DNA from 2 places in the Proteiniborus sp. genome. Region 2 is predicted to be linked to the other one. Evidence: riboswitches for the same ligand, from Rfam matches in the RefSeq annotation. Region 2 holds a riboswitch; the other holds the start of a gene.
The links. A riboswitch is a leader RNA that binds a small molecule or an ion and turns the genes downstream of it on or off. The one in region 2 is predicted to bind tetrahydrofolate.
Positions count from the first base shown of each region.

Region 1: linked by a shared signal. The riboswitch ahead of ABV008_RS05815 (folate family ECF transporter S component) and the one ahead of ABV008_RS03630 (folate family ECF transporter S component) in region 2 are both predicted to bind tetrahydrofolate.

Region 1 covers NZ_JAWRHZ010000030.1:72,018-82,978, forward strand. Annotated here, with positions in the region: gene glmL (methylaspartate mutase accessory protein GlmL) at 1-976, opposite strand, end outside; gene glmS (methylaspartate mutase subunit S) at 1,007-1,417, opposite strand; gene ABV008_RS05790 (GntR family transcriptional regulator) at 1,434-2,396, opposite strand; gene ABV008_RS05795 (acyl carrier protein) at 3,139-3,375, opposite strand; gene ABV008_RS05800 (HelD family protein) at 3,393-5,624, opposite strand; gene ABV008_RS05805 (putative polysaccharide biosynthesis protein) at 5,879-7,432, shown strand; gene ABV008_RS05810 (GNAT family N-acetyltransferase) at 7,493-8,008, opposite strand; gene ABV008_RS05815 (folate family ECF transporter S component) at 8,163-8,696, opposite strand; THF riboswitch at 8,768-8,866, opposite strand; gene ABV008_RS05820 (MATE family efflux transporter) at 8,981-10,345, opposite strand; gene ABV008_RS05825 (M48 family metallopeptidase) at 10,479-10,961, opposite strand, start outside.
Region 2 covers NZ_JAWRHZ010000022.1:57,702-68,662, forward strand. Annotated here, with positions in the region: gene ABV008_RS03620 (TIGR01906 family membrane protein) at 1-635, shown strand, start outside; gene ABV008_RS03625 (restriction endonuclease) at 719-1,690, shown strand; THF riboswitch at 1,741-1,845, shown strand; gene ABV008_RS03630 (folate family ECF transporter S component) at 1,915-2,676, shown strand; gene ABV008_RS03635 (flavodoxin family protein) at 2,733-3,314, shown strand; gene pduL (phosphate propanoyltransferase) at 3,432-4,004, shown strand; gene deoC (deoxyribose-phosphate aldolase) at 4,018-4,689, shown strand; gene ABV008_RS03650 (metal-dependent hydrolase) at 4,842-5,519, shown strand; gene ABV008_RS03655 (DUF2207 domain-containing protein) at 5,576-7,375, shown strand; gene ABV008_RS03660 (prenyltransferase) at 7,426-8,382, shown strand; gene ABV008_RS03665 (YaiI/YqxD family protein) at 8,436-8,879, opposite strand; gene ABV008_RS03670 (MATE family efflux transporter) at 8,997-10,376, opposite strand; gene pepF (oligoendopeptidase F) at 10,650-10,961, shown strand, end outside.

The sequences.
Region 1 (10,961 bases), on a different contig from region 2:
CTACATTATATTTTAAGTCAGGAGCATATTTTTTTATCTTCCTTGTTGCTACAGCTTGCCAAAGAGACTCTGCACTTACTCGCATACCAAGATCTCCTTCAACAGTCCTTTTCACATAAGGTTCCTGTAATCCTGTTAGCATAACTCCTGTTCTTGTAGGCTCTCCTTCGGCTATTGAATGTATATCAGTTGTAGCTCCTCCTACATCTACAACTATTAAATCTCCTATGCCTTCTTCTTTATCTGTTCCATCAGCTAAGATTTTAGCCGCATTTAGCACTGCTGCTGGAGTTGGCATTAAAATACCATTTATATATTCTTCTGCTTTACTCATTCCCTTTGCTTCAACTATTTTTTTCATAAATATTTCTCTTATGGCTTCCCTTGCTGGATCAACATTTATTACATTTAGCTTAGGCATCACATTATCTACTATACGATAATAAACACCTTGTCCTTCAAATATCTCTTCTATATCGTCACTGGCATTTTTATTCCCTGCAACTACCACAGGTACGTCTTTTATATTCATGGCAATCATCTTTGCATTGTGTATAATACAGTCTTTATCTCCTCCATCTGTTCCTCCTGCTAGCAAGATAATGTCTGGTTTTCTCTGCAATATATCTCTTGCTTCCCTTAGAGTTAATTGATGACTGTACACTTGAAGAATTCTTGAGCCAGCACCTAAAGCGGCTCTTTTAGCAGCCTCTGCTGTAAGCTCCGGCACAAGCCCAATAGCTACCATTTTTAATCCTCCTGCTGCACTACTACATGCAAGCTTTTCATTAAGTTGAATATCCTTCCCTTTGCATTTCTCTTTAATAATCTTATACGCATTTTTAAATCCAATCATAATATCTGTATCTACTGTTGTTAAAGCTTTTGAATTTGCAATGATTTCTTCATTATCCATATCAACAGCCGTAAGTTTTGTATAAGTGCTACCAAAATCAATTAATAAGAGTGCATTCATTATTATCACCTTTATATATTATGTATTTTTTTATGCTATTTTTAAATCTTCTTTTAAATCTCTTATTCCCTCTTCAGGTTTTGTCCCTGGAGCATATACACGGTTAAAACCCATGTCTTTAAATCTCTTTTCTACTGATTTCCAGTCCTGCTTCCCTACTACAAGATTTCCACCTGCATATAATAAAATGTCCTTTAAACCTGCTTCTTCACACTTTTCTCTTAATCCTCTACAGTCAATTTCACCATGACCATAAAGAGATGATACTAAAATGGCACTTGCACTAGTTTCGATAGCTGCATTTATGAAATCTTCCTGTGAACTTAGTACACCAATATTTGTTACTTCAAAACCAGCTTCTGTAAATGCATAGTCAAGAATTTTATTTCCCACTGCATGACAATCTGCTCCTATAACACCAAGTACTATATTTTTTTTCATAATGATTTCTCTCCCTTTATAAGCTACTTTTTATCTCCATTATTTTAGACAAAATTGCTTGAACTGAACTTTGATCAAGGATATAATCAAACCTTACAATCTCCTTTTTACCTCCTGCTAGCTTGCTAACCTCCTCTTCTCTTCCGTGTGAAACAATGATTACATCAGATGCATCAATTATCTTCATGACTTCTGATTGTTCTCTGCTAGTTGTTCCATTTATATCTGCTTTCTCAAGACCAGCAGAACTTAATGCATATTTAATTTTATAATAAAACTCTTTAGAAAGAGTTATTTGCCCTATTCTTGTCCCTTTAGGATATTGAGCAATTTTTACTATAGTTTCAAGGCTTGGAATAGTAGCAACACCAAAAACTTCTTTCTTTTGATCTTTCACGAAGCTTTTTACTTCATTTACATGATTAAATGATGTAATAATAATCCTGATTTCACTAATAGCTTTCTTAATATCTTGTTCTTCATCACTAAGTTGATTTATTGTCATTGGTATCACATTAAGATTAGTAGTTCTGTTTAACTCTTCTGCAAAAAATCTGGCCTGCTCCATATTACATTCAACAAATATAGCGTTTAAGTTTTTAAATAAGATTTCTTTTTCCTTTACCCTTTCCTGTACAATGGCCATAAACTCTTTAGTATTAAACCCATTTTCAATTGCTTCTTCGAGTCCTAGGTCAATAATTTTATTTATTTTATCCTTTACGGTTTCTTGCTTCCATGTATTCCCTTCTTCTGCAACAAATGTCCCTTTACCTTGGAAAGAAATAAGGACTCCCTCTTGCTCCAAAGCATTATAGGCCGAGGAAATAGTATTCCTACTTACTTTTAGTTTTAAAGCAAGGTCTCTTTCTGTAGGTAGCTTTTCTCCAATTTTTAATCTTCCGTTTTTTATGTCATCCATAATACAATTTCTAACTTGTATATAAATAGGCACTCCACTATCTCTTTCAATTTTCATTATCCCACAATCACCTCCCTAACACATTGGCCTATTGGACCAATCCAATGCCCCTTCATGGTAACACGCTTTTAAAAATAGGTCGAGTGTATTATTTAGATATAATATGCTTATTATATTTGCATTTCATTGATAGTTCTATTTATATCATTATCTATCTTTTTTGTTATTGTTTTCTCTAGTTTACTCTATTTCTTAATAATAGAGGATTTTATACAGTTCCATATTGGAAAGAGCATTTGCTATGTTTTGCAAGTAACATAAACAATAATTCTTAAATTGATTGGTCCATTTTTGAAATTGGCATGGTTGCTTTTTAAATAACACCAAATGTTTTTCTGTAAACTTCTCTACGCTTTATCTTCACTGGATCCTAGGCCATATAAATTCTAGTTTTTATATTTTCAATGGCTTTTGGAAGTATGTTCCCATTTTATTCAGCAAGAGGAAAGTGCAGTTATTGTCTAATCCCCCTGCATCTTTTAGTAAATTCTTATAATTACTCAGAAAAAACAAAAAAGTATGTTAAATTTTTGTCATAATTATATAAAAAAATATGAATTTTAACTTTTACTATTGGAATTGTGGCCTAAAAAAGCTATAAAATCATTTTTATTGATTTTATGACGAAATATTTTAAGCTACAAATAATGTATAATTATTATATGTCAAAACATATTTTGAGATAATATCTTAAACAGGTTTATCTTTATGAATAGAAAAAGGGCAATTAAATATACCCTTATATATCAGAAATTATTTTATTTACATATACTACAACATCTTCTAATTTTTTAAAAGTATGAACATCCTCATCATGAATTGTTATATTGAATTCCTTTTCACATTCAATTATCATTTTAGCAATATCAACTGGTTCAATTCCATATTCAGGCTTTAGTTCTGTTTCTAGGGTTATATCTTCCTCATCAGCTCCAATATTTTCAGCCAGTATTCTAGCTAATTTCTCAAAAACCATATGACTTACCTCCTTAATTACAACAACGGACTAATCTCAACTGTATAGAACAAATTTAAACGATGTAGTGCTCTGGTACAGGCAATATAAAATAATTTTTTATCGTCTTCAGTTACATAATGCTCATTATCAGCATCACAGATCAAGACAGCATCAAACTCCAATCCTTTTGCTAAGTAAACTGGAATGATAAATATTCCCTTAATATCAGTCATACTATCACTGTTAATCAACTGAATATCTAGCTTTTCACTTAAACGGCAATAAAGAGCATTAGCATCTTTTTGGCTTTTACATATCAATCCAATAGATTGATAGCCTTTCTCCTTGCAAAGTACAACTTCATTTATTAGTAATTCGTCAAGCTGAGTAAAATTTTCAGCATAATGCACTTTTGGATAATCTCCATTTCGGCTAAAACTCTTAATATCTATATGTGGCTGGACAAATTTTGAACTATACTTAATAATTGCATCAGTGCATCTAAAACTCTTAGACATGGTAATAAGTGTTGATTTTTCTTTTTGTAGTATATCCTGAAGCTCATCATATAAGGTTAGGCTTTCCTTTTTTTCTATAGTTTGGTTTATATCACCTAAAACAGTATATCTGGCTTTAGCAAACATAATTTTCAATATTTCAAAATGAATAGGGTAATAATCCTGTGCTTCATCTACAACAAGTTGCCTAATGTCTTTGTATTCACTATACCCATTAAGTTTCAATATGAAGTATGTAAGAGCGAGTGCATCTTCATATTGTAAATAATCAGATTGCAAATTTGCATTTGTATAGTCCAATATCTCCTCAATATTTTCCGGTAGCTCTATACCCTTTGCTAAGCCATAAAAATAGGCTCTATCAGACAACAGCTGTTTGTAAAATTTTAAATAATCAATTTCAGTAAATTTGCGTATGTTCTTTATTAATACTGTACTCTCATATATGGAAAGCATACGGGCCAACTCTTTTGTCTCAAATAGATGTTCTGTAAATCTACCAACAAAGTCCTCTAGATTAATGAGTCGACTTTTTCGTAATTTATGCACTGTTTCTAAAATTGTACTCTCTAGCTGTTTCATACGTAAAGCTAGGGGAATATTCTTATTACCATTCAGCACCTTAGCCTTTAATAAATTCCCATTAGCAATACACTGACCATTATAATATACATCTGTAAAGTCAATTTTCCTATGTTCCAAATCTTTGAAGTAGCGATTTAATATTTCTATAAACTGCCTAGATGACTTAAATTGCATACTACTTTTCATAATAGATTTCTGCAATAAATCATTACATATAATTAATTTCTCTAAAAACTCGTTCCTCGTTTGAAAATGAATTTGGACATCTTTTAAAACTGCTTTACAAAAATCTTCAAATACAACTGTGACTACATTTTCCTCTCCAAGCTCAGGCAAAACATTTGAAATATATTGCTCAAATAGAGTGTTAGGAGATAAAATTATAATGTTACTTGGAGAAAGTTTTGAAGATAGCCCTTGATACATTAAATAGGCAACTCTATGCAAAGCAATAGAAGTCTTTCCACTTCCTGCAACCCCCTGTACCATTAGCAAATCGTTACTTGTATCTCGAATAACAATATCTTGGTCTTTCTGTATTGTTTCCACTATTGTTTTCATTTTGGCAGAAGTGTTCTTTGATAACATTTTTCTTAAAAATTCATCAACGATTTGTACATCTGCATCAAATAAATACTCTAATATGCCGTTTTTTATTTCATATTGTCGTTTTAAATTTACTTCCCCTTTTATTGTACCAACTGGGGCTTGATAATAAACTTTCCCTGTTTCAAAGCGGTAAAATAGGCTTGCTATTGGTGACCTCCAGTCATAAACATATATATCGTCTGTCCTTTCGTCCATTAGTGTGGAACGTCCGATATATATCTTTTCAAATACTTCCTCATCATCCATTTTGAAATCAATACGTGCAAAATAAGGAGTATGAAGCATTCTTTTTAAAGATTGTATTTTATGGGTACCTGATTCATATGAGGAAATGTGGCCCGCTAATGGCTGAAAATATTGGCTTAACTCCACTACCCTATCAAAATCATCTGCAGAATGAGAAGCATTTTCCCACATATCTCTGCTTGAAGAAATAAGAGTATTTTTATCCTTCTGTTTTCTTTCCTGAGCAGCAAACAATTGACGTTTTATCAAATCAATAGTCTGCTGCAAATAATCACTTTCAATAATAAACTCACTTTCGTAATTTTCCATAGGTTGTATCACCACTCCTCTCAATAGGTGAATTCTATTATATACTCAAGAGTTAATTATTGTAAGTCTATAAATAGACTTTTCTTTATGATATAATATATACAGAAGATAATACCTTCTCCCTTCCATAAGCCTTTCTTGTATTTAGATAAATTATTTTATGCTCATATAGTTAGGCAATTCAATTCGTAATATTATAATCCCCAAGGAATATATATTATTATAGGTCAATGCATGTGTTTTGGGGTGATATTTTGAATAAATCTAGCTTTATATATGGTGCTATAATACTTGCAATAGTCAACTTTATAGTCAGGTTTATAGGATTTGCATATAAGATTATATTATCTAGAGAAATTGGTCCTGAAGGAATAGGACTATTTCAGATTGCTTCACCTGTACTAATGTTTTTTATAACATTTACTACTGCTGGGATTCCTGTAGCAGTATCTAAATTAGTTGCAGCACAAAAAGCATTAAGAAATGATTTGGGATGTAAAAAAGTCTTAAGAAGTGCGATTTTACTTGCCTTTTCTATATCATCAGTATTTATTTTTATATTAATTATATTCGGACAATTTATCTGTCGCAATATCTTAAAGAATAACGATGTATATTACTTAATATTAATGTTGGCTCCAGCAATAATGATAATATCTTTATCATCAGTTATTAGAGGTTATTTTTATGGATTAAAAAAAGTAAGCCCCCCAGGTATTGCACAAATACTTGAACAGCTTACTAGAATATTCTTTGTTTTAGCTACCGTACGCTATCTTCAGCCAATAACCCCTCGGCTAGGTGCTTTAATTGCAGTTGTAGGAATAAGTGTAGGAGAGATATTTGGTCTTCTATGGCTAATGTTTCACTATAGACTCCATTCCAGATTTCAAGTATATCTTCCCATGAAAAGTCAAAGCTACATTTCATTCATATCTAAAATATTTTATATCGCATCGCCTATTACTATTTCAAGATTAATAGGTATAGTCATGCAATTATCAAATGCTGTACTTATACCACAAAAGCTTGCAGAGGCTGGATATACTTCAAAAGAAGCAATTTCTATATTTGGCAAAGTTATGGGAATGTCAATGCCTATGTTGTTTTTACCCTTTATAGTTACATCAGCCTTAGTAGTAAACATAATACCTAATCTAGCAGAGGGAATTGAGCAGAAAAGATTTAGTCACATTAAAAGTAATATAGCCTTATGTATTAGAATCGTTTTACTTATATCTATTCCTATCACTGTAGTTTTTGTCATGTTTTCAAAGCCTATTGCCATGGTGCTCTACAATGACAGTGATGTAGGAAGATATATGAGCATACTAGGCTTTAGTACTGTATTTTTATCTCTTCAAAGTACATTGTCTGGAATACTTAATGGAATTGGAAAACAGGTGCCAGCTACAATTAATAACTTAATAGGCATGTGCTTTCAGTTATTATCTACTTATTTTTTAGTTGGTAATCCTTCTTATGGAATTAATGGGTTCTTTATAGGCTTTATTGCTTCAAGCTTTATTATCTCAACCCTCGATTTTATTACATTAAATAGGGTGATAAGCATAGATATAAACCTAAAAGATTACTTGCTTAAACCAATGTTTGCATCATTGCTATCAATTACATCTATAATGTTTGCCTATAATTTTCTAATAAATTTAAGTGCCAAAAACTATATAAATTTAATTTTATGCCTATGTATTGGAGGCATTGTTTATCTAATTACTCTACTTATAACAAAAGCTCTACCACCTTCTCTTACAAAAAGGCTCTTTGATTTTAAAGTGTATAATAGATAGATCAAATAAATAGTCATATAAATAATATAATGGAACATTCCTATATCTCAAGTTTTAGCTTTAAGTACCTTTTGTCAGTATTTTTTCAAAAGCTAATCTTTTACTTTTATCTTCTAAATATATTATTCCACAATACTGAAATCCATTTTTATAAAAAGATTTCTGCATAGGTATGTTTTCCTCATGGGTATCCACTTTAATGCTGTGTATACCTTTATTTAGACAGGTTTTTTCTATGCAGTTAAAAAATAAGGTTGCTAATCCTAATCCTTTATAATTAGGGTCAATAGCCATTCTATGTATAACTGCATATTCATCATTGCTTATCCATTTACCATTATAGATAGTATCATAAGTTTTTTCACCATCAAAAATAACTGCTGCAGTTCCAACAACAACATTATTTTTTAACAAGACATATCCGTAGTTCTTGTTAATATCATATAACACTGTTTCAAGGTTAGGATAATTATCCTGCCATTGGTCTATCCCTTGCTCTTTAAACCAAGTTTGTGCTTGCTTAATAATATTCACTATGCTTTTAACATCTTCTTCAATAGCTTTTCGAAATTCCATTCTGCTCCTCCTTAGTATAGCTTAAATATCTAACCTAACCCAGATATCTCTATTATCTTAGTAATATGGCTATAATACTTTAAATTTCAAACTAATGTCAACCATATAACAGTAAAAAAACCATTACCTTTTTATTAGGTAATGGTTTTTTGTTTTAATTAGTCCCAAATGCAAAGCTCAGTCTATTTACTAAAATCCTTGTTACATATGCATACAGTGGTATATGGACTGCTTGACCAATTATCCTTCCAGGTACAGTAGTTATCATTGGTACACTAAATAGTGTTTGCATAAAATAAGGTACCATAAATATAGAAGTAGTGATTTGACCTACTGCTATTGCTAAAGTTAACTTCCAAAAAGAACCTTTGGATTTTTTATCCTTGAATGACATCATTACTAGTCCTGGTAGGATTCCAGTTAATGCTGCTGAGATTGTAAAATGTGGCATATATGGTCCCATTGGACTCATAAAATGGCCAATAACATCTCCAATTGCACCAACAATACCACCAGCTAATGGTCCAAATACTATCCCAGCAAAAATTACAGGATAACCACCAAAACCTATTCTAACGATTTCTACTCCTCCACCGCCTACTCTAATGCTACCTATTCTTGTTAGAACAATATTTAGTGCAATTAATAGGCCAAAATAAGCAATGTTTCTCGTGGATATTTTTTGCATACAAAAAGCCTCCTTTCATAATATGATATGACAGAACCGCCACATCAAGAAAGCAAGCCTATTTAAGATGTGTCAGCGAACGCAGTAGTTTAACGCGAACTAAATATTAGCTCTTCGTTCAGAGGCAACGTCCCATCCTCCAACACTTTACGCAAACTACCTACTCTGCCATTTAAAACATCAAATTTTAAATAGTATATAAATTATATACTATACATAGTATAAAACATATTTGGGAAAAGTTCAACCCACAAACATTGCATTAGGAAAAGATATTATCATATTTACATATCTGTAATCACGTTTGTTACCCATTTCTTTGATATTATTCTAGGTATACCGACAACTGCTTTAACTACTTCTTCAATATAAACTAGTGATGTAACATAGTATACAGGAAGCTTAAATACTAGTGCTCCTAAAAAAGCTAAAGGCACACCTACTATCCAAACAGCTACCATTTCTAAAAGCATAGAGAATCTTGTATCTCCACCACCTCTTAATACTCCTACTATCATAGTCCCATTGAAAGCTTTTACAAAGAAAAAGATAGCTAAAACTATTAATAGTTTCTTTGATGTAGCATATAATTCTGGTGTTAGATTCTTGAAAAACGTAAGGATTGTATCCGATGTCAAAAATAACATTATACCTAGAACCATTCCTAATACAATAGATATAATCATAAAGCTATTAGCATATTCAATAGCAACTTCCTCTTCTTCAGCTCCAATTTTATTTCCTACCATTACAGTACATGCATTAGCTAAACCTCTAGTCATTACCATGAAAATATTTTGAACAGTATTTAAAATCTGAACTGCTGCCGCTGCTTCAGTACCTATTTTGGCATAGGCTATAGAGTATAACACAGTTCCCAGTGACCAAAGTGCTTCATTCAAAATAACTGGATAAGCAGTTTTAAAGTATTTTTTAACAAAATCGCTAGTCCAATCAGTCATATCTTTAATACTTCCTGCTAATGGATTCTTGTTATTTGAATATATGAAATATAGTATAAGAACTATTTCTACAATCCTAGCTATTAAAGTACCATAGGCAGCTCCTTTTATTCCAAGTTGAGGCAATCCAAGCTTTCCAAATATAAGCAAATAATTAAATACTGCATTAGTCACAAATGAAACTATACTTACTATCATTGGCATTTTCGCCTGGCCAATACTCCTTGAAGCAACTGAGTAAGCGAAACTAATACCAGTAATAATATAGCTAAAAGAAACTATTCTTAAATAATCGACACCTAATTTAATAACTTTCATATCATTACTAAAAATTCTCATTATATGTTCTGGTACAAATAGTGCAGCTAATGTAAATATCACACCTAAAACACTGACTATAGCAAGAGAAAGACCTAATATTCTTCTTATATTCTTTGTGTCTTTCTTTCCCCAAAACTGAGCTATAAATATTGATGAACCAGTAGCCACACCAAATATAGTCACTGCATAAAAGAAAAATACCTGATTTGCAAGGCCTACAGCAGCTAAACTCTCTTGACCTAAACTAGTAATCATAAGAGTGTCTAACATATTCACAGAAGAAGCTATTAAATTTTGTAATGTTATAGGCAAAGCAATGGCTATCATGACTTTAAAAAAGTCTTTGTTTCTGAAACTAGTCCTCATCTCTAACCTCCATTTTAAAAGCAATATGAATGATTTTATCATATAAATATATATGTGTAAATATTTTCAAAAAAATAATTAGGGTCTCTAAAGAAACTCTAATCATTATACTATAATTCTGCAAAAATAGAAACTATAGATTTAGCATGATACCATATTTTCTAAGCCAATCCCTCCGCCTTTTATAATCTGGCATTATTCTCTCAACAAGTTTCCAAAAATCAGAAGAATGATTCATCTGTACCATATGGCACATCTCATGAACAACTAAATAATCTAATACATCAGCCGGAGCCATGGAAATTCTCCAATTAATAAGAATATCCCTTCTAGATGTACAACTTCCCCATCTTTTTTTCTGCTCCTTTACTTTTATAGAATTAGGCTTTACTGAAAAATAGGATTGGAAGTGTTCAACTCGTTCTAGTATCTTCTCCAATGACTTATCATAGTACCATTTTTTCATGGATTCTTTCAGATTGTCCTGATCCCTTGTATTAGTAGTTATATAAAACTTTCCTTGATAAAGCTTTGTGATAGGTTTGCTAACAGTCTCATCTATGATAATCTCAAGTGAGTAGTATCTCCCTAAATACATAAAAGACTCACCATTAAC
Region 2 (10,961 bases):
TACCATTTGTATTATTATTGACTGATGTTGAGATTGCAACTTTTAAATTAGACTTTTATGAAGAAAAATATGAAGAATATAATATTCCAGAGGTAACTGGTATAGAGATGAAAAATCTATTGAAAGTGACAAGAGAAATGCTAGACTACCTAAAAGGGAAAAGAGTAGATTTAATCATCATTACTGAAGTTAACGGGAAAGACGAACAAGTATTTGAAGAAAGAGAATTACTACATATGATAGATGTAAAAGGTTTATTTTCACAAGGATATATCATAAGAAATATTATGTTAATCTTATCAATGATTTCATTAGGCTGGTTAGTTTTTTTTCAGAGAAAAGCAATTTACAAAACTTTAATTATTTCATCACTATGGCCAATGATACTAATGATTATTCTAGGCATGTTAATGTATATAGATTTTAACAAATACTTTAATTATTTTCACCATATTTTTTTTGCAAATGATTTATGGCTCCTAGATCCGAACACCGACATACTTATTCAAATGCTCCCTTTAGAATTTTTTAGCAGCATGGCTTATAAAATTTTATTTCTTTTTGCAGTAGAATTATTATTTATCCTGATAATCGGTATTCTGTTGAAAAGAAAAGCTTCTGTTATTAAAGAATAAAAGTCTTTTTATCTATATTGTTGTTATTATTGTTATTATTCTTCTAGAATTGGAGATAATCCAAATAAAAGGAGGATAATAATATGAAAGCAGTAACATTGAAAAATAATCTAAAAAAGAAGTTTGTAAATGCTTTTAATAGTATGAGACTTAGGAGATATTATAACGAAAAATCAAGAAATGGGAAAACATACATAGCAATAATTTTAGATAAGATATTCTTTAGTATATTTGTATTTGTTTCTTTTATTTTCTTTTTTTTCTTCATCAGTGAAAGCTTTTTGTTTTCTATACTAATTTCAGTTCAAGCTTTTCTTTTATATAATCTAGTAGCATATAAGATAAGCAAATCTAGGATGAGAAAAAAGACAGCATTAGTAAATCAGCAGGTATTTTTAAAAAAGACTCTTAGAGATATGCTAAATCAAACACCTCATGATTTTTTGGAATATGTAATCAATATTTTAGAAAATTACGGATTTACTAGTATCGTTAAAGTAGATAAAAAAGATATCGATATAATCGGTACCATATGGGATAAAAAAATCGGAATAAAATGTATACAATATGATAGCGACTATAAAGTAGGGGTAGATATTGTAAGAGACTTTTTTGTTGGATTAAGAAAACTTGAATTATCAGAAGGCGTAATCATTACAACATCATCATTTACTCAAGAGGCTAATAATTTGATAGTAAGGCTAAAAAAATATGTACAAATTCAGCTAATAGATATTGAAGAGTTTATAGAAGTCATGAAAAAAGCAAATTTATATCCTACAGAAACGGAAATAAAAAAATTAATATTAAATGAAATATCTGATAGTAGAATGGATTTTAAGAGCTATAAAGAGATTGTTTTATCAAAGGGGAAGATAATAAAATATATTTTTTTAGGAATAATAATGCTTATATTTGGAAAATTCACACCTTATACTACTTATTATAATGTGGCTGCAATAATAATTTTTTTAATTGCAGTAGTATCAATGATAATATTAATAATTAACATGTTTAAAATAAACGAGGAAAAACAAGAGGATAAGGTTTTGTGAAGTTTTATGTTTACAAAGCAAATGAATTGATGTAATATATAAATGTTAACGACAGAGTAGGTAAAGCACGTTAAGTGTTAAGGGATGGGAAGTTGCCTTTAAACGAAGGATTCACTAGTTCTATGAATCTGCGATACTTTACCGCGTCCGCTGTTACATTAGAGAGCCTAACTTCTCTTTAGTGTGGCAGACTACTGTCACTTTAAAGAGAGGGAGGTGAAAAAGTGAATAATAAAAAATTAATTAATACTAGGTCATTAGTAGGTGCTAGTTTGCTTACGGCAATTAGTATAGTTCTTACTAGAGCTTTTTCATTAATATTACCTTTAGCAGGTCTGCCAGCACTAAGAATTGGATTTGGTGAGATTCCCATTATTATATCGGGAATTATTTATGGACCACTTTGGGGAGGACTTACTGGAGCTATTGCAGATTTAATTGGAGTAATGATTAATCCACAAGGAGCCTTCTTTCCTGGCTTCACTTTAAGTAGCATACTATGGGGTGTTATACCTGGGATATTATATTCACTTGTTAAAAAGAATAAGATTAGAATAAATTTTAACGTCATTAATGGAATAGTGCTTACCCTAATTGCTACAGGTATTGTGTTTGTTCTATTTGATAATAAGGTATTAGCTGTAAAAAATGGGGCATATTATATGTACGACAAACCCATGCCTATATTATATGCCATACTTTATGTTTTACTAGTAGCGGTTTTTATTACGATACCATTTATATTGACAAGAAAAGGAAACACGAAAAATGAAATATATTCTGTAGATAAAATTGCTTTTATGATAACCGTTCCATATGTAATAATATCACTAGGACTAAATACATTATGGTTATCTATGATGTTTGAGAAAGGATTTTTGTTACTTTTACCTGGAAGAATTCTAGCAGGTTTAATAATAATTCCTCTTCATACAACTATAGTTTATACAATATCAAAATCCTTTAAACACATTAAAGTAAGATAACAAATAGGCTACTAGTTTAAGCTAGTAGCTTTAATTGTATGGTTAGGGAGGGCTTTATGAAAAAGATATTAGCTGTTATGGGGAGTCCAAGAAAAAATAAAAATACAGATAAGTTGCTGGACTCAGTACTAGAAGGGCTTAAGACAAATGAGGTAGAGGTGAAAAAGGTCTATTTAAAAGACTTAGATTTTTCACCATGTGTATCATGTGGCCATTGCGAAAAAACTGGTGATTGTTTTATGAATGATGACATGAGGGAAATATATAATGATTTTAATAGCAGCGATATTATTATTATAGCTTCGCCATTATATTTTAATACAGTCAGTAGTCTTACTAAGATGATGATTGATAGATGCCAAGTATATTGGTCAAGTAAATATGTTCTTAAGAATCCTTCAATTGACGTGAATAAAAAGAGAGTTGGAATGTTTATTTGCGTAGGAGGAGCTCCTAAAAGAGAGGGACATTTTGATGCGTGTATCCCAGTAATGGACTTGTTTTTCAAAGCAATAAATACAGAATATAGAGATAATATATTTGCTTCTCATACAGATGAAATACCAGTTTGGGAAAGAAAAGAGCTTATGAAGCTAGCATTTAAAAAAGGAAAAGAGCTAATATATTATTTGGATTAATATTTGATTTTTATTGCTAAAAGAATTATAATTTACCTAATGAAAGATTTGAAATATGTTAAATATATCAAATAAGTCAAATAAGTCAATATTATATAATTACAGGAGGAATGTTTAATGAAAAGTATGCTTCCAATAGCATTATCAAATCGACATGTTCATCTATCAAAGGAACATATCCAAATTCTTTTTGGAGAGGATTATGAACTTAATAAAATGAAGGATTTATCACAGCCTGGTCAATATGCTTGTGAAGAGAAAATTGATGTAGTTGGACCTAAAAATACATTAAAGGGTGTTAGAATATTAGGACCTGCAAGAAAAAAATCTCAGGTAGAAATCTCTTTAACTGATGGTTTTACCCTAGGCGTAGTACCACCTGTAAGAGATTCTGGTGATTTAGAAGGAAGCCCAGGCGCTAAGCTAATTGGACCTAAAGGAGAAGTTGAAATTACTGAAGGAGTAATAGCTGCAGCAAGACACATTCATATGCATACTTCAGATGCTGAACAATATGGAGTAAAGGACAAAGACAGAGTAAAGGTAAGAGTAAATGGAGAAAGAGGTTTAGTCTTCGAAAATGTATTAGTGAGGGTACATAAAGATTATGCATTAGAGATGCATGTTGACGTAGATGAAGGAAATGCAGCAGCAGTAAAAAATGGTTATATGGTAGAGATAATAAAATAATGGAGGTAAACACATGAATAACGTCGCCTCAATGATTGATCATACATTATTAAAACCTGACACAACTCAAGAGATGATAAAAAAGGTTTGTGACGAAGCAAAAGACAACAATTTTGCATCTGTTTGTGTCAATCCGTATTATGTAAAATTTGTAAAAAATCAATTAGAAAGCACTAATGTAAAAGTTACATCAGTAATAGGTTTTCCATTAGGAAGCACTCCAAAGGAAGTGAAGGCTTTTGAAGCTAATAAAGCCATAGAAGATGGTGCAGATGAGTTAGATATGGTTATAAACATAGGAGCATTAAAAAATAAAGAATACGACGTAGTTAGAGAAGATATAAAGGCAGTGGTAGATACAGCTAAAAAAACGGCTTTAGTAAAGGTAATTATTGAAGCTTGCTTATTAACAGACGAAGAAAAAGAGATAGCATGTAATTTAGCTGTAGAGGCCGGTGCAGATTATGTTAAAACGTCTACTGGTTTTAGTACTGGTGGAGCTACTGTAGAAGATATCAAGCTAATGAGAAAGACAGTAGGCCCTAATATTGGAGTCAAGGCATCAGGTGGAATAAGAGATTCAAAAAAGGCTAAAGAAATGATAGATGCAGGGGCTACAAGGATAGGTGCAAGTTCTTCTGTGGAAATAGTTAAGGGATTAAAAGCAACAGACAATAGTTATTAAGGGATAGAGTAGCAGGTATACATTTGTACTAGCTACTCTATTTTTCGCATATTTTCATTTATATAGATATGGACAATTCTTTAATTCGAAAGTATGACATAAAATACTATATAATGGATTAAACATATTTATTAACAAGGAAGGGTGATTTAATGAAAGTTCAATATCTTGGTCATTCAGCAGTTCTTATTGAAGACAGAGATGTAAAGGCAATAATTGACCCATTTATATCCGAAAATCCAAACTGTCCACTAAAAGTAGACGGCTTAAGAGATATAACTCATATCTTTGTGACTCATGGACATGGAGATCACTTAGGCGATACTATAGAAATAGCAAAAAAATGGAACTCAATCGTAATATGTAATTTTGAAATAGGAAACTACTTATCTAAGTTTGACCTAAACGTTCATACTATGCATATCGGGGGAAGGGTAGAATTTGAATTCGGAAAAGTAAAAATGACTCAAGCTCTACATGGCTCAGGTATATATAATGGAACAGAAATCATTTGTGGAGGGAATCCATGTGGATTTTTAATTGAGATTAATGGCAAGAAAGTATACCATGCTGGAGATACTGGACTTACAATAGATATGTCTTTACTAAAGGACGAGGAAATAGATACTGCATTTATACCTATAGGTGGTAATTACACTATGGATATAGATGATGCAGTAAAGGCTGTGAAATTTATAAGACCAAAAGCTGTTGTACCTATTCATTATAATACTTTTCCAGTGATAAAGGCAGACCCACTTGAATTCAAGAAAAAAGTTAAAGAGACAAAGGTTAAGGTACTATCTTTTGGAGAAAGTATGGATTTGTAGGAAGAATTGCTAATAAAGATTGTAAAGATTTATCTTTTTGAAAGAAGGTATTTATAATGAAAGTCTTTTTAAAGAACATTTATTTAACAATGTTTACAATAATAATGATTTTAAGTTTTTCTACTATATCTTTTGCAGAAGAATCATTAAGTATACCAAAATGGCAAATCGAATCTCAACTACTAGAAAATGGTGATTTATCAATAACAGAAGACATAACCTTTAGATTCAATGATAAGTTTAACGGAGTATTTAGAGAAATTTTATTAGAAAAGACATCGGGGATTCAAGACATTAATGTAGCAGAGGTAACAGAGGGTAGTGAATCTCAATATAAAAGAGTTAATGATGCAAAAAAAGGAGATAGTGGGGTTTTTGTCGTAATACAAGATGCTGATGTAGATAAAGTGCAAATATTTTCACCATCAAGAGATGAGCAGAAGACCTTTAGAATAAGTTATACAGTAAAAAATGTAGCTATAAGATACAATGATATTGGAGAACTGTATTATAAATTTTTAGGTAGTGAAAATGAGACTCCTATAGACAGTTTTACTGTAGAAGTAAGACTTCCTCAAAATGATGTAAATGATGAAGTCAAAATTTTTGCTCATGGTCCTTTAAATGGTAATATAACAAGAAAAACTAATAACATTGTGTATATGCAAGTAAAGGATGTTCCCAAAGGTACATTTATTGAAGGAAGAGTTCTTTTCCCAAAAGACTTTATTCTTAACTCAAATAATCTTGTAGATAAGAATAATTATAAAAACATATTAGACGAAGAAGCTTCTTTTCAAAAGAAAATAGAAGAAAAAGCAGCAAAAAATGTAGCTAGAAGTAATTTGTTTGGGAATATTTCATTTGTTATATCTGCTTTTGAAATAATTATATTTGTTTTGCTATTATCAAAATTTCGAAGAGAAAAGAATATTTATGAGATTACTCGTAGTAATGCAATACCAGAGGATTGCACTCCTGCAGTAGCCAGCTATCTTGTTACAATGACTGATGATTCAAATACTATAATAGCTACAATACTAGATTTATTTAGAAAGGGTTACATAGAAATTGATGGTGGTCAAGAGTATACAATGAAGAGAAAAAAACTCAGAGATTTTACAATTACGAGAGTTAAAGAAGATGATGTTATACTCTTAAACCATGAAAAACATTTTATGCATTGGATATTAGATGAAATCGGAGATGGGAAATCTGTAACAACTAGAGATATTGAAAAATATAGCAAAGATAATGATTCAGGATTCCAGAGCTCTTATTATGATTGGCAAAAAAAGATCAAGGAAGATGCTATTAAAAAGGGATATTTCGATAAGAGCAGTAAAAAATATGCCGGGTTTTTAATTATTATTTCATCAATAACATTAGTTTTTAGTCTTATAACACTAGGATTTAAAAGTTTATTTGGATTAATATTACTTGGAACTTCCATATTGTTGTTAATATATGGGATAACTCTATATTCTAGAAAATCAGATTATGGATATAGTCAATATAAAAAATGGTTAGAGTTTAAAAAACATATGAATGAATATAAAAACTATAACGGTATAGACGACTTAACCAAGTACCCATTAGATATATCTCTTATATATGCATTGGGTTTGGGCATAGATAAAAAGGTAATAAAGAAATTTAATATTAATAATGTATATAATAACCAAAGTAATGGATGGCTGTATTGGTACTTCTTATTTGCTCATGATAAAAACAACGACTTTAATAAGAGTATTAATAGATCTTTCAGTGGCACATCTTCGTCAACAGGTAGCGGAGGAGGATTTTCTGGTGGTGGCGGAGGAGGAGCTGGTGGAGGTGGAGCAGGAGGGTTTTAGTATGAGGTAAATAATTTATTTATATATTTGAAAACAACAGGAGTGATAACATGACAATGTCTAGTTTTCTTAAACTAGTTGAAATACAAACTAAAGTAGCCAGCATGATTCCATTTTTTCTCGGAACAGTATATGCATTATACAGATTTGATAATTTCAACCTTAAAAACTTTATTATAATGTTCATATCATTGTTAGCAGTGGACATGGGCACTACTGCTGTAAACAATTATATGGACTACAGAAAAGCTATAAAAAAACATGGTTATAATTATGAAAAGCATAATGCGATAGTGAAATATGAACTAAAAGAATCTGTAGTAGTAGCTACTATAGCAATATTATTTTTAATAGCAGTAGTATTTGGTATTTTACTATATATAAATACTAATTTAATAGTTCTAATACTAGGGGTTATATCATTTGCAGCATCGGTATTATATTCTTATGGACCAATTCCTATTTCACATATGCCTTTAGGAGAGATATTTTCAGGATTATTTATGGGCTTCATAATAGTGTTTATTTCAATATATATACACATATATGATAGCAATGTTATTTTTTTTTCATACGTAAATGGAATATTAAACCTTGGCATCAACCTCAAAGAAATAGTATTTGTTTTCTTGCTATGTATTCCAGCTATTATTGGTATCGGAAATATAATGCTTGCAAATAATACCTGCGATATTGATGATGATATAGTAAACAAAAGATATACATTGCCAATTTTCATAGGAAAGGAAAGGGCTTTAAAACTATTTAAGACATTGTATTATATAGCATATTTAGATGTAATTGTGCTTGTAATATTAAGAATTACACCAATTGTCTCTGTTATTTCATTGCTTACTTTTATACCTGTAAGTAGAAACATCAAAATATTCTTCCAAAAACAAACAAAGCGAGACACTTTCGTTTTAGCAGTTAAGAACTTCGTCATCCTAAACCTAATACAAGTATTTACAATAGGCATAGGAATTATCATTAAATATATATTTTAGTGCTGCAGGAACGGTGTATGCACCGTTCCATCATTGTTTTTGTCTTGAACGTATCAGTTTGTTTGTCTAGCCATATTTATCAAATAAATAAAAGAATCTTTAAAGGCATCATCATTTTCTTTAGCTCTTTTTCTATGTTTTACTCCTTTTAAACCTGCGCGTCTTGATTTTTGTGCTAAAAATCTCTCAAACATAAGTCTGTCAATATTATCTTTAGAATATATTAAACCGTTTTGATTAATAGCATAACAATGAGCACCTAGTACCATAGAAGCTACACCATAATCTTGAGTAACTATGATATCACCTTTGCTACAGTAATTAGCTATTGCGATATCAACAGAATCACTGCCTTTATCTAGGGTAATTATAGTACAGTCTAAGTTAATTAAATGGCTAGTATCAACGAACATAATTACTTCAATATTATAATCCTTACAAATCTCAACTATGATTTCTTTAACAGGACATGCATCAGCATCTACCAAAACTTTCATTTTAAATTCCTCTTTTCTTAATTTAAGACCATATTAATTATTATGTTATCAAGTAAAATTCAGAACTGTCAATGAGTTTAACTTCAGAGTAATATTACTTTGCTTTTATGTTTTTTATTATGCATTAGAGGTTTCTATTAAAAGCTCCTGTTCGTAAATATCTTTAGTTTTATATATTATTAAGCTTAAAAAGAATCTAAATACTAAGTCTATCCCCATAACAATCCATATTGCTCTGATATCAAGCTTAAAATAATAAGTTAGAATCAATGCGAAAGGAATTCGAATTCCCCAAATCCCAGCGCCTGCTACTATCATTGGGACTCTTGTAAAACCCGCTCCTCTAAGCGCACCATTTAAAACGCCGGAAATATTTTGTGGAATCTGTACCAGCCCCATTATAACAAGGTATATTGAACCTAGCTTAATTACTTCATAGTCATCAGTTAGTAGTCTCATTACTCCCCCAGGAAGGAAAACTAAAATGCTTGCACAGAAAATGGTTATTAGTAATGTTCCAATTATTAATTCTCTTAAATAAATCTTACCTAATTCCTTGCTTCTCGAGCCAATGGCTTGACCAATGAATGCTGTAGCTGCAATACCAAATCCTGCTGCAGGTGTAAATGAAATTGATTCGGCTTGAAGTCCTAACTGATATGCTGCAAGTGCAGTTTCGCCAAAAGTTAATATTATTTTTGTCAAAATTATAGCTGATATCTGCCAAAATATAGATTCAAAAGCAGAAGGCATACCTATTTTATACACTGAAAAAATTTCCTTAAAATCAAGTTCAAAGAAGCTTCTATTATTCATAGTACCTAGAACTCCATTTTTATTAAATAGTACATACAGACCAATTAAAGCTGATATTGTTTGAGCAATAGCAGTTGCAATAGCTGCACCTCTAAGACCTAAGGCTGGAAATCCAAAATTACCGAAAATAAGTAAAAATCCGAATATAATATTTAATAAATTCATTATAAATGCTATTTTCATTGGGACCTTAGCATTACCCATTCCTTGCAATACTCCTGTAACTACAAGAGATATAGCCATAAAAGGCAGACCCCACGATACAATTCTCAAAAATGCTGTGGCATTTGACATTAATTCTGGTGTTGGATTAAAAATCTTTAAGAGTGTTGTAGCGTTCCAGAAAACTATTTGTTGAAAAATCAACACTAGGATTACTGTAGATAAAAGTGTTTGTTGCACAACACTTTTTAGCTTTTTAATATTATTAGCACCATATGCCTGAGCCACAAAGACAGATGCACCTGTAGTAACTCCCTTAAATAGAGCCCAAATAATCTGTGTAATCCTTTGACTTATTCCTAATGCCCCAATAGCTATAGCATCAATTCTTCCAATCATAGCCATAGATACAAAGCCTGCAGTCATTTGAAGGATATTTTCAATAGTTATTGGTAGAATCATTGATAATATTTTTTTTCTAATTTCTTTAACGTTTACTGTTTTTGTGTTTTCCTTCATTTCCTTTTGCTCCTCTACAATTCATTAAACTACAAATAATTATACAACAAAAATAATAAATAGTCTGTTGTTTTTCTGTTAAAGTTTTGCACTTTATATAATATTTTTATTTATGAAATATTTGTCCTAAAAGCTATAATACCCTAGTTATTATCTTTAATCAAAGCATTTCTTACTATTTACAAATAAAACTTTAAAAGATTTGATTTTTTAAACCATTAAGGTAAAATAATACATATATAATAAAATTTCTGTGAAAGAGGGTAGATAGATTTGAGTAATGGATTAAAGCCTAGAAAAGAAATAGATGTATCATTAACTTGGGATTTGTCTCATATTTTTAAAACAGACGAAGAATATGAAATAGCAATGAATGAGCTTATTGAAGAATCCAAGATGCTAGAAAGTACATATAAGGATAAGTTAAGTAATCCAGGAATTATCTTAAAATGCATTGAAGAATTTGAAAAAATATACATTAAAGGCTACCTAACTAATACTTATGCTTCTTTAGCACTATCTGTAGATCAAACGGATTCAGATAATCAAATGAAAGCCATAAAGAACGAAATGGTACTTTCAGAG